DNA from 3 places in the Sporosarcina pasteurii genome. Region 2 is predicted to be linked to each of the others. Evidence: riboswitches for the same ligand, from Rfam matches in the RefSeq annotation. Region 2 holds a riboswitch; each other region holds the start of a gene.

Region 1 (4,171 bases), 770 kb from region 2:
GCGAATGTGCTGAATGCAATTGAAGAAGCCATCGAAGAAGGTGCGGTCCTTGCAGCAGACGGCCGTCATCCTGAAGTTCCACATGAAGAAGGTTTTTACTTAGGCGCGACATTGCTAGACCATGTGACGCCGGATATGAAAATTTATAAAGAAGAAGTATTTGGACCAGCACGTATTGTTGTTCGTGTTAATACGCTGGAAGAGGCGATTGACTTAATTAACGAACACGAATTTGGAAATGGTGTCACAATCTTTACGGATAGCGGAAGCGCGGCAAGGAAGTTCACAGAAAACATTGAAGTAGGAATGGTCGGCGTAAACGTTCCAATTCCAATTCCAGTTGGCTACCATAACTTTGGCGGATGGAAACGTTCAAGCTTCGGTGAAGGCCAGATGTTTGGGCCAGACTTAGTTCGTTTCTTTACGAAGAGAAAGACAGTTTCTGAGAGATGGTTTGACACTGCGTACAATGAAAGTAAAACAGACTTTAATTTCCCAAGCAGTTAAGTCATGAATGACAGGATCGCTTAACTGCGATCCTGTTTTTATGAAAAAATACCACAGGGGGTGGGAATATGCTAGGGATTTTTATAGGATTAGTCCTGTTAATGGTCTTGGCGTATTTTGGTTGGTCTATCATTTGGATTGCACCGATTTGTGCAGGAATTGTCGCTTGGTCTGGCGGTCTTGACTTATTGGATGCGTATACGAATACATATATGAGTGGTTTTGTTAATTTCGCAAAAGATTGGTTCCCGATTTTTATGCTTGGTGCGATTTTCGGGAAATTAATGGAGTTCAGTGGGATGGCGCATTCCGTTGCGCTTGGAATTGCGCGAGTATTTGGTGAAAAGCGTGCCATTCTTGGTGTGATTATCGCATCTAGTGTGCTTGCGTATGGCGGTGTAAGCGTTTTCGTTGTTGTTTTTGCTGTCTATCCGCTCGCGCTGAATATGTTTAGAGAAGCGAATATTTCAAGAAGGTTGTTACCTGGAACGATTGTTGCGGGGATGATGACATTTGCGATGACGGCCATGCCTGGAACGCCGCAAATACAAAACTTAATTCCGACGGCGTACTTTAATACAACGCCAGCGGCAGCACCGATTATCGGCTTGGTTGCATCTGCGGTGATGGCAGTTGGATCAATCCTTTATTTAAAACACCGTGAAAAAGTGTTGAGAGCAGCGGGCGAGGTATTTATCGAACCGGATACAAAACATAAGCAAGAAGAAAGAAAAAACTATCCACCTATTCTTCTATCTTTACTGCCATTAGCTGTGGTCGTAATTACGTTAAATTTGTTGAAGTGGAATATCGTTGTCGCACTTGGCGCAGGTATATTACTCATTTTACTCATTTCTATTAAAGAGTTTAAAGGCTTTACGAAAGCGATCAATGGCGGGGCGGGTGACTCCGTTATGGCGATGATTAACACAAGTGCCGCTGTTGGATTCGGGACGGTTGTTAGGTCAGTTCCTGGGTTCGAAAAGTTGAGTGAGATGATTTTAGGCATTAAGGCAAACCCATTAATATCTGAGGCGATTGCTGTCAACGTGTTAGCTGGGGCAACGGGTTCAGCATCTGGCGGATTGGGAATTACGCTTGAAGCTTTAGGGAGCCATTATTATGAAATCGCTACGACGGTCGGTCCGTCTCCAGAAGCTTTCCATAGAATTGCCTCGATTGCATCTGGTGGTTTGGATTCGTTACCGCATAACGGAGCCATCTTGACGATTTTACTCGTGACTGGGATGACGCATAAACAATCTTATAAAGAAATGGCTGTAATTGCGATTGTCTTCCCAATGCTTTCTTTGATCCCAGCAATTGGGCTTGCGATATTGGGAATTTATTGAGGATTGTTTTGGGATGATTCATTGAGAAAACAAGAAGCACGCTACATGAAAGCATGCTTCTTTTTTTATGTTGATTTACGAATTAATTGTCGCGATTAATTCATCACAAGCCCGCCGTCTACAATTAGATTCTGCCCCGTCACAGCCCGGCTCCACGGTGATGCGAAGAATAGAATGGCATCTGCCATTTCTTCTGGTGTGGTTACGCTTCCAATCGGGGTGTTTTCTTTAATGATATCAAACACCACATCTGGCGTAGCGGCACTTGCATCCGTTTTAAGTAACAGCCCACCTGATACCATATTCGCCGTGATGCCATCTGGACCGAGCTCTTTTGCGATATTGCGCGTCATCCCGAGTAGCGCGGCTTTACTAGTATTGTAGTCGTGGTAAGGAACGACAGGGTGTTGGACCAAATTGGTTCCGATTGTGATAATGCGTCCAAACTTTGCTGCCGCCATATCTGGCCTACCTGCCTGCAATGTGTTGAGTGTTGCTTTGACACTGCCTTCAAACTGTTGATTATAATCTTCCCATTCAATCGTATCTAATTGTTTTCTTGCGTCGCCATTGAATGAAAAATCGATCAGTGCATTGTTGACGATTGTTGTAATGGATTGACCAAAATGTGCTTTTGCTTCCTCAAACATTGCCTTTACTTCTTCGCGATTTCTAACGTCCGCTTGAATCGCAATGGCCTGCTCGCGTCCGATTTCATCCACAACCGCATTTGCTTGCGCTTCTCGTGAAACATAATTGACAACTACTTTCGCGCCAACCCTTCCGAATGCTTTAGCAACGGCCGCTCCAAGTCCACGGCTACTTCCTGTTACGAGTACTACTTGATCTTTTAGCTCCACTTTCTACAGCTCCATTCTAGCTTCAGGAGGCAGATGCTCGAGTCATAAGCCAAATTAACTGCGTAGCAAAAAACGCTACTCCGTTAATTCGTCTTATGCTTGTCGCATCTACCCGCCTCCTTCAGCCTTCATTGTTTTGTATAGCCACAAAAAAAGACCACTGGAGGAGTGATCTGCATACAGAAAAAATTCACTTCCCTCCGCCGGTATCAACCGGATCAGGTTCTAAGGGTCAGAGTAACTCTTCTCAGCCAAAAGGCGCCCCCAGTGATCTACTATGATGTGATTACCATAATTTTACCACAAATCTTACTTTTGTGAAATAAAGTGAGAGTTTGTCAGTTTTGGTCGATAAATAAAGGAATCCATTTCTATCAGTCTCTGCTGACCATAAAAACATGAAACAATTCCGACCTTGACAGTTTACTAGAAGTTAGGTATGATGTAAATATTCTTAATAAACTTAATATTATTCCTTATCAAGAGTCAGGGGAGGAACTGGTCCTACGATCCTGCGGCAACCATCCTATTTGTGATAAACAAATGCGAAAAGGTGCTAATTCCAGCAAATGTTCAACATTTGAGAGATGAGGAAGAGCGTGTAATAGATAAACCTCTTCCTTTGTAGAAGAGGTTTTTTTGTATGGTTCAAGATGTTATCAGGTCGTTATCAACCATTAAACCTAGTTTGTTTATTGGTTAAATATAGTTTAATAAAATAAATGGACAGGAGTTTATTCACATGACAAAAAAGAGAATTTATTTAAACGCATTTGACATGAATTGTGCAGGACATTATTCGGCGGGATTATGGACACATCCGGACGATCAAGCTTCCACTTATAAGGATGCAGAATATTGGACGCATGTGGCGCAAGTATTGGAAAGAGGTCGTTTTGATGCGATTTTTATAGCGGATGTATTAGGGGTGTATGACGTATATGAAGGATCGCGTGATGCAGCGATTCGGCATGGCGTTCAAGCGCCACTAAACGATCCAGCGTTCGTCGTTCCGATTATGGCGCAAGCAACAAAGCATTTAGGTTTTGGATTAACAGCTTCCACAAGTCACGAGCATCCCTATATTTTTGCGAGGCGCATGTCAACGTTGGATCATTTAACGAAAGGCCGAATTGGCTGGAATGTCGTAACCTCTTATTTGAAGAGTGCCTCTAAAAATATTGGAAAAGAAAATCAAATCGGTCACTCGGAACGTTATGCAGTTGCGGATGAATATATGGAAGTCGTTTATAAACTGTGGGAAGGCAGCTGGGAAGAGGACGCCGTTGTGGTCGATAAAGAAAAAGGCATCTATGCGGATCCAGATAAAGTTCATGATATCGAGCATGAAGGGAAATATTTCAAAGTGCCAGGTGCACATTTAAGTGAACCTTCCCCACAACGAACGCCTGTCATTTTCCAAGCCGGTGCTTCCAATACAGGACAGAAATT
Region 2 (4,171 bases):
CTCTCGCATCCCCTTTGAATAGATGATTTTTGGAAAAGAAATTGGGGTTTTTAATCATTTCTTCTTTCAAAAAGGTTGTATAGCGAAATTGCCATTCATTCACTTTGCTTTTAGCTGTTCGTTGCAAAGTTGGAATCAGTAATTCACGCGGCCTTCCAATTTCCTTCGTCACCGTAAACCTTTCAATCGCTGGTTGTTTCTGTGACGTCTTTTTATTCATCATCCCAAGGACTGTAGCTGCCACTGATTTCCCTTTGCTAAACCGTTCTTCTGACATCGCAAGGGGCCTTTTCGATTGAATTCGATATGTATAGGTTTGATCCATTGAAATATCACGGTCAATATATTGGTTCTTCTGCACCTCTTTGATAAATACATCATTTCGATAAATTTCATAATGTGAAACGTCTTTTATTTTTTCCCAAGACAATGCAATTTGGGACTTGGCTACGATGGTCGTCATGACAAGAAATTGCAAAGGGTTTTTAACATTGCGTTCTTCTGCATAAGCCGAAGTTTGAAGGCGCACAACATCCACAACCTCTTCATTCACAACACGTTCAATCGAGTAGTTATACAGTTTCGCATGCTTAAAATCACCGTCCTTAAACTCCGCTACCGTCCCCTCGTATAAAAGTTCACCGTCGCGATATACATAATAATTCCCACCCAAATCGCGCCAAGTAAAATGAATGACATCATGCTTATGCGTCACAGTTTGCACTTCAAACAACGCTTCATTAACCATAAAAAACCACACTCTCCTTTTAGGAAAGTGTGGCGAATTTCATTGAGGATTATTCATTTTTTTACATTTCAACACCAGTTGACGCTAGCGTTACACTCCCTTTAATTGCGCGCGTTACTTGTTCTACATCTTCGGAATTTGCAATTGCCGAAATCATCGCGACACCTGAAGCCCCTTCACGAATAACCCTTCCTGCTTTCCGCTCTGTAATGCCTCCAATACCTACAATCGGAAGACCCGGAAGTACATTCGCCACTTGACGAACTAGCTCTGTCCCGACCGGTGCACCTGCATTTTCTTTAGATGTCGTTTCAAATAAAGGCCCAATCCCAACATAGTTCGCACCCGCATCGGAAGCCGCCATGGCATCTTCAATCGAATGCGTGGAAACGCCTAGTATCTTTTCTGAACCAATCTTTTCACGGACCTTAGCAATGTCCCCATCTTCTTGTCCAATATGAACACCGTCTGCGCCAACTTCTACGGCCAAGTCGACATCATCGTTCACAATAAAGGGAACTTTAAATTTGTTACAAAGCTGTTTACATTGTTCAGCTAATGCTTTTAAATCATCCCCTTGTAACGCGCCCTCCCCTTTTTCACGCAATTGGAAAGTAGTAATGCCCCCTTTTAAAGCAGCTTGTAAAACATCAAGTAGATTTCGATCTCCAATATTTGTTGTTCCGGCAATAAAGTATAATTGTAGTTTACTTTTATCCATCGATCACAACTCCCTTTTCATGTTTTTCAGCTTTCATTTGCTGCTTATATGCCCAGTGATTGGTTGGGCCATGTCCACTCCCTATGTCTAACCCATTTTCAATTGCAGCATGAATAAAATTCTTTGCAGAAACAACAGCATCTGCTTGATTTTTACCCTCTGCAAGAAAGGCAGTCAACGCAGCCGCATACGTACAACCTGTCCCATGTGTATCTTTTGTGTCAATCCAAGGCGTACGTACGTAAAACTTCTCCCCTGCGGCAGACATAAATAAATCTTCCGCATCAGGTACGTCTACCCGATGTCCCCCTTTAATGACGACGGATTGCGCCCCTAATGCCAATATATGCTTGGCCGCTTTTTCTATGTCCGCATTGTTTTGGATACGTAACCCCGTCAGAACTTCAGCTTCTGGAATATTGGGTGTCACTACTGTCGCAATAGGAAGAAGTTCATTCTTCAACGCCTCAATTGCTTCCTCCTGAAGTAAAGAAGCCCCACCTTTTGCGATCATCACAGGATCAATGACGAGCGGAATTTCCTGTTTCTTTAATTGCTCAGCCACGACTTTAATAATATCTGATGAAAACAACATCCCCGTTTTCACAGCATGCACGGGAAAATCCGTAAAAATGGCTTCAATTTGTGCGGCGATGATCTCTAGATCTATCGATTGGATCGCATGAACTCCTTGCGTATTTTGTGCCGTCACTGCTGTTAATGCGGACGTACCAAATACCCCAAGCTCCTGAAACGTCTTTAAATCCGCTTGAATACCGGCACCTCCACTGTTATCTGAACCAGCAATTGTCATTGCGATTTGAACCATTTCAACTCACGTCCTTTTTTAAAATAAAGCCGCTTTCCGGTAACGTTAGAAAGCGGCGGTCATCCTTTTATACAAAAAGACGTGCCACTTCCCTACGCCAGTATCATCCGGATCAGGTTCTAAGGATCTGTACAAAACATATACATCTCAGCCTTTGTTAGGCACTCCTAGTGGTTGTAGAACTATTCAGCTTTTATTCACTATAGCACATTTACACAAGGATATTGCCTTGTTCACAGAACCTTTAAGAAACTTTTACAAATTTAACTGAATAACCTTTGCCGAAATCTACTCATTTTTTGTCATCAAATGTAAACTTTATCCTAATTACAATAAAGTACGAACTATGTTGATTTCCGTTCCGGGCGGACGCTTTCCACTACAATCAACGAGACACCCTCATCATTAAGATGAACTTTTAAAAAAGTAAGGATACTTAAATTCATCTATATTATAAAAATAAGCAATTGTGAAATTGATTCATCTAGCAAAATTATGCTATAGTGAATCTAAATTCAAATAGTTTATTGCCACTGGAGGTGCCTTTGTGAAAGGCTGAGATGCATATACATATGCGGACTCTTTGAACCTGATCTGGTTTAGACCAGCGGAGGGAAGTGGATCCGCGTTTCTTTTACACCATATCGAAATCGTGGCCGCTTCCTACTATATATAGGAGCGGCTTTTTCTATTTTAAAAAAGGAGCCAAATGATTTATGAAGAAAAACAATCATCTACTTGCAGCATTAAGACAACAGAATCCTCTGATACACTGCATTTCCAATATCGTTGTTGCCAACTTCCAAGCAAATGGATTACTTGCACTAGGCGCCTCACCGATCATGGCGGATGCCATGGAAGAAGTTGCTGAAATTGCAGCCGTGGCAGATGCAACGGTTCTTAATATGGGAACACTCAATCCAACTACGCTAGAAGCTATGATTCACGCGGGGAAAAGCGCAACGGAACGAAACATCCCTGTCGTCATCGATCCAGTCGGTGTCGGGGCCACTACTTTTCGCAAGCAAAGTATCCAACAACTCTTACAAGAAGTTGACGTTACCCTCATTCGTTGTAATGCAGGCGAACTTGCAGCCATCGCGGGTGTGGATTGGACAGCGAAAGGCGTTGATGCTGGCGTAGGTGATGCAGATATTGAAAGTATTGCAAAAGCAGTAGCGAAAAAACATAATTGTTTACTCGCTGTTTCTGGAGAAATCGATATCGTCACAGACGGTTATCAAACCTTTTATATAGAGGGCGGACATCCACTCATGACAAAAGTGACAGGCACCGGATGTTTATTAAGTAGTGTCGTAGGCGCATTTTTAGCAGCTGCTGAGGAAAACAGTGTCGAAGCAGCGGCAACAGCCCTAACTTTCTATAAAAAAGCCGGAGAAAAAGCAGCAGCGCTCGCGGTCGGACCTGGAGACTTTGCTGTTCACTTTCTAAACGCACTAAACGAGGAGGAACCTACACATTGAACCTTCGAAAAATGACCATCATGACAATGTTCGTCGCCATAGCAGTTGCCGGCTCTGTATTTGTTTCCTTTCCAGCAGGAATTGCGCGCGCCTACCCGATTCAACATGCTGTCAATGTGATTGCCGCCATTACGTTAGGTCCCATTCCTGCATTGACGATTGCTTTTTTAACTGGACTCGTTCGAATCCTAACAGGAACTGGCTCGCTTCTCGCTTTTCCAGGCGGGATGATCGGTGCTTATTTAGCGGGCATCCTCTACCAAAGATTCGGAAAACCAGCATTTGCAGCCATCGGTGAAGTGATTGGGACTGGCATCATTGCTTCCTTATTTGCAGTTCCTTACGCAAAAATCTTAATGGGGACAACGGTGACAGCATTCTTTTTCATG
Region 3 (4,171 bases), 110 kb from region 2:
AACCAATGCCAGCATCAATAATGACAGGGACTTCCGACTGTTCGATAATAAAGGACAAATTCAGTGGGTTTAATATGCCGCGACCTGATCCGATAGGCGCTGCACCCGGCATGATGGCATTGACACCCATTTCACATAATCTGCGGGCAAGTACAACGTCATCAGATGTATAGGGAAGTACGATAAAACCTTCATCCAATAACATTTCTGTGGCACGTAACGTTTCAACTGGGTCTGGCAACAAGGAGTGGTCACAGCCAATAATTTCTACCTTAACCATGTCACATAAACCAGATGCCTTTGCCAGTTTTGCGATACGTACAGCTTCCTCAGCTGTTTTTGCACCAGCGGTATTTGGAAGCAAAGTATATTTTGATAAATCAAGTTGTTCTAAGAAATTTGGTTGTGATGGTTCAAAAACGTTCATTCGACGGACTGCGAATGTTAAAATTTCTGCTTCAGAAACACGAACAGCTTCTTTTTGAGTTTCAAATGATGGGTATTTACCAGTCCCTAACAATAATCTCGATGAAAATGAATGATTTCCTATTTTAAGCATGTTCATCCGCCTCCTACAAAGTGAATAATTTCGATCTGATCACGGTCCATAATCGGTTGATCATAAGCGCTTTTATTGAGAATGTTTTTATTCAATTCCACAATTAAAATTCTTTCCTCGAGATTTAAGTGTTCGAGCAATTGCTGGACACTTTCAACGTCTTTTGGGATTTCTTGTGTGTTCCCATTTAGTTCAATTGTTTTAGTCATTGATAATCCCCCTCTATGTATGAATGGCATCATAATACTCTTTGGCGATGTTTTTCGGATGTTCGCTTTCAAATATAGTAGACATTATCGCCACGCCTGCAATCCCTACTTCTCTTAATCGTTCGATATGACTTGGTCGAATGCCGCCAATCGCGTAGACAGGAATGGTTAGCGATGAAACAATTCGCCGCAAGTCATCGGTTCCGCGTGGTTGCAATCCAGGCTTTGAATTTGTTTTAAACAAATGACCATATAACACAGACTCTGCGCCATCCGCCTCAGCAACTATCGCTTCTTCAAGTGAGTGGACGGATTTTCCGAATAATAGCGCTGGATACTGCCGCATTAAATCAGGAAGTGGTAATCCGCCTGGCAGTTGTACTTTATCAATTTGTTCGGTATTTGCAATAGTAGGTTTTCCGTGGACAATCATTTTCTTTACGTTAAAATTTACTTCCTTAAGCTTTTGAATTAATTTCAAGATCTCTGTATCCGTTTTCGACTTTTCTCTTAAAATAACTGCGTCAATATACGGTTCAATCGCTAGTAATGTTTGAATTAATTCATCTATCGACATACGGTCATTCGTCACTGCAATGAGCTTCATCATATCCTCCTTTACACAAAAAAGACTACTTCCGCAGTAGGAAAGTAGTCGTCAAAGACAGTATTAATACATAAATAATCTGACGGCCACTTCCCTACGCAGGTCCAAACCTGTTCAGGTAATAAGGGTATCAGAGTTGTACTCTTCTCTCAGTCCTTTTCAAGGATTCCCCTAATGGTCAATGTTATGTTGAATTTTCAATCTACTATTAGTGTAGCATAGAGTCTTTTTGAATGAAAGAAAGGAGTAGGAATTACTGGAAAAGCAAGAAAATGGTTAGTTGCTTTCAAAGTATTAAAAAACCACCCTGTATGGATGGCTTTTAAGCGATTAGACGAGTAGTAAACTATCTAAATCTAAAATCTCTATTTTGCTGGGTGTATGTTGTCGAATCCATCCAGCCTCTTCAAAGTCAGCTAGTTTTCGACTGACTGTTTCGGGTGTTGTCCCAAGATGAGAAGCGAGGTCTTTCCGACTCATCGGCAGTGTAATGCGTTTACTTTTCGTTTCCTCTACTACATCCGCAAGGTACATCGCGATTCTTGTTTCGGTGGATTCCAACGCAATGCTTGCCGCCTGCTTTTCGGTTTTTGACAATCTCGTTGAAAACTCAGTGAGGACTTTTAAGGAAATTGCGGGATATTTCAATAAAAACTGTTGGAAATCTTTTCTTCCCATCACACATAATTCTACAGGTTCCATCGCTTCTGCATAGGCATCGTGCACGGATTCAGAGAATAAAGAAAGTTCTCCAGTGAAATCACCTGGTTCTAGAATACGCACAAGTTGTTCTTTGCCAGTGTCTGATAAACGATAGATTTTCACCCGTCCCTTATGAACGATATACAGCCCATCTGACGGTTCATTTGCTCGATAAATTGTATGGCCTCGTGGATGCTTTACAGAATTTGTAGTTTTGACAATCTCACTCATTTCGGCAGTTGTTAAATGGTTAAAAATCGGCACAATAGAGATGCACATTTTCTGCATCTCCACGGCTCTATGTTCGCAATGATTGTTTTCTGTCAACCTTCTCCACCTCATTCAGTTTGCAGTATTGGCGTCGCAGTCTCTTTTTTACCGTTCTTGTTATTATAACGCATTAATCGAACAGCGTTAAGAATAACTAGAAGCACACTTAGTTCGTGAATGAGCATACCTGATGCTAAAAATACTTTTCCGAGTAGGACACCTGCCAGTAAGATGACAACTGTTCCTACCGCAAAGAATGTGTTCTGTCGCATATTACGTACAGTGGCTTTTGCTAAAGAATAGGCGTGTGAAAACTGGTCGAGTCGGTCTGCCATTAAAACAACATCCGCAGTTTCCATTGAAATATCCGTTCCGCCTTCGCCCATTGCAAGCCCGATATCGGCAGTCGCGATGGCTGGTGCATCATTAATACCGTCTCCTGCCATAGCAACACGGTGACCCGCATTTTTTAACTTTTGGACCATGGCTACTTTGTCTTCAGGTAGTAGTTCCGCATATACCGCGTCAAAGTCAAGTTGCTTGCCAACAAGTTCAGCAGTATGTCGATTATCACCTGTTAACATAATGATTTGTTTGATGCCGTTTGCGCGTAACTCTTGTAGTGCGCTTGTGGCTTCGGGACGAATTTGATCTACGATGGAGATGATTCCCGCGATGGTTCCGTCAATAGCTGCAAAAATTGCTGTGTTTCCAGACTTTTCACGTTCTACCGCATAAGCTTCAACTTCGTTGGAAATCGCAATGCCATTGGTGCGCATCAGTTTTCGATTTCCGATTACGAGTGTTTGCCCCTCAATATCTGCGCGAATGCCGTTCCCTTCAATCACTTCTGCATTTTGGGGTTCATTCACAAGAATAAGATTTCGTCTCTTTGCTTCTCTTACAATGGTTTGGCCGAGATGGTGTTCAGAAATCATTTCAGCTTCGGCAACAACACGTAGTAAATCGTTTTCTTTGCGGCTAAATGTATGGATGTCCGTTACTTCAGGACGTCCGCGTGTCAAAGTACCCGTTTTATCAAATACGACTGTGTCGATTTTACCGAGACTTTCCATAATTTCTCCACCTTTAATCAAGGCACCATTACGGGCACCATTACCGATCCCCGCAACAATGGAGACGGGTGCAGAAATAACAAGTGCACCAGGACAAGCGACAACTAAGAAAGTAAGCGTCATTTCAATGTTTCTTGTGAATAAATAAACGAGAATGGACATGACGACAATTGCTGGTGTGTAGATATTTGCAAATCGGTCAAGAAACTTTTGTGTTTTAGACTTTGTTTCCTGTGCATCTTCGATGAGTTCGATAATGCGTGCGAAAGTTGTATCATCCCCAACACGGTCGGCAAGTACTTCGATAAATCCATTTTCTAAAATAGAACTACTAAATACACGGTCATTTTTCGTTTTCGTTACCGGTACAGATTCACCAGTAATTGCAGATTCATTTAAAGTGGCTTTACCGGAAATAATTTCTCCGTCAATCGCTACTTTTTCACCTGAACGGACGATGACGCGATCTCCTTCTTCTACGTCATCGACGGAAATAGTCATCGTTTCTCCGTCACGTAAAACCGTTGCCTCAACAGGCGCCATATCGATCAATGAACGAAGGGAAGAACGTGTTTTTTCTAATGTCCGTACTTCTAAATATGCACCGAATAGGAATAAAAAGGTTACTGCTGCTGATTCAACGTACTCTCCAATAAACAAAGCACCGACAACAGCGATGGTTACGAGCAATTCAATACTAAATGTTTTCATCCGAATTGCTTGAAACGCTTTAATGGCAATTGGCGTA

What was found. A riboswitch is a leader RNA that binds a small molecule or an ion and turns the genes downstream of it on or off. The one in region 2 is predicted to bind thiamine pyrophosphate.
Region 1: another riboswitch for thiamine pyrophosphate. It lies ahead of AB1H92_RS02955 (3-oxoacyl-ACP reductase); the one in region 2 lies ahead of thiD (bifunctional hydroxymethylpyrimidine kinase/phosphomethylpyrimidine kinase).
Region 3: another riboswitch for thiamine pyrophosphate. It lies ahead of AB1H92_RS14815 (thiamine phosphate synthase); the one in region 2 lies ahead of thiD (bifunctional hydroxymethylpyrimidine kinase/phosphomethylpyrimidine kinase).

What each region holds. Positions count from the first base shown of each region.
Region 1 covers NZ_CP160452.1:636,034-640,204, forward strand. The annotation lists gene AB1H92_RS02945 (CoA-acylating methylmalonate-semialdehyde dehydrogenase) at 1-507, shown strand, start outside; gene AB1H92_RS02950 (GntP family permease) at 576-1,859, shown strand; gene AB1H92_RS02955 (3-oxoacyl-ACP reductase) at 1,955-2,719, opposite strand; TPP riboswitch at 2,898-2,995, opposite strand; SAM riboswitch class I at 3,193-3,313, shown strand; gene AB1H92_RS02960 (LLM class flavin-dependent oxidoreductase) at 3,462-4,171, shown strand, end outside.
Region 2 covers NZ_CP160452.1:3,167,277-3,171,447, forward strand. The annotation lists gene AB1H92_RS15450 (DUF3238 domain-containing protein) at 1-748, opposite strand, end outside; gene thiE (thiamine phosphate synthase) at 810-1,469, opposite strand; gene thiD (bifunctional hydroxymethylpyrimidine kinase/phosphomethylpyrimidine kinase) at 1,462-2,298, opposite strand; TPP riboswitch at 2,371-2,477, opposite strand; TPP riboswitch at 2,824-2,931, shown strand; gene thiM (hydroxyethylthiazole kinase) at 3,015-3,782, shown strand; gene thiW (energy coupling factor transporter S component ThiW) at 3,794-4,171, shown strand, end outside.
Region 3 covers NZ_CP160452.1:3,059,546-3,063,716, reverse strand. The annotation lists gene AB1H92_RS14825 (thiazole synthase) at 1-559, opposite strand, end outside; gene thiS (sulfur carrier protein ThiS) at 562-768, opposite strand; gene AB1H92_RS14815 (thiamine phosphate synthase) at 782-1,378, opposite strand; TPP riboswitch at 1,450-1,558, opposite strand; gene AB1H92_RS14810 (Crp/Fnr family transcriptional regulator) at 1,706-2,404, opposite strand; gene AB1H92_RS14805 (cation-translocating P-type ATPase) at 2,416-4,171, opposite strand, start outside.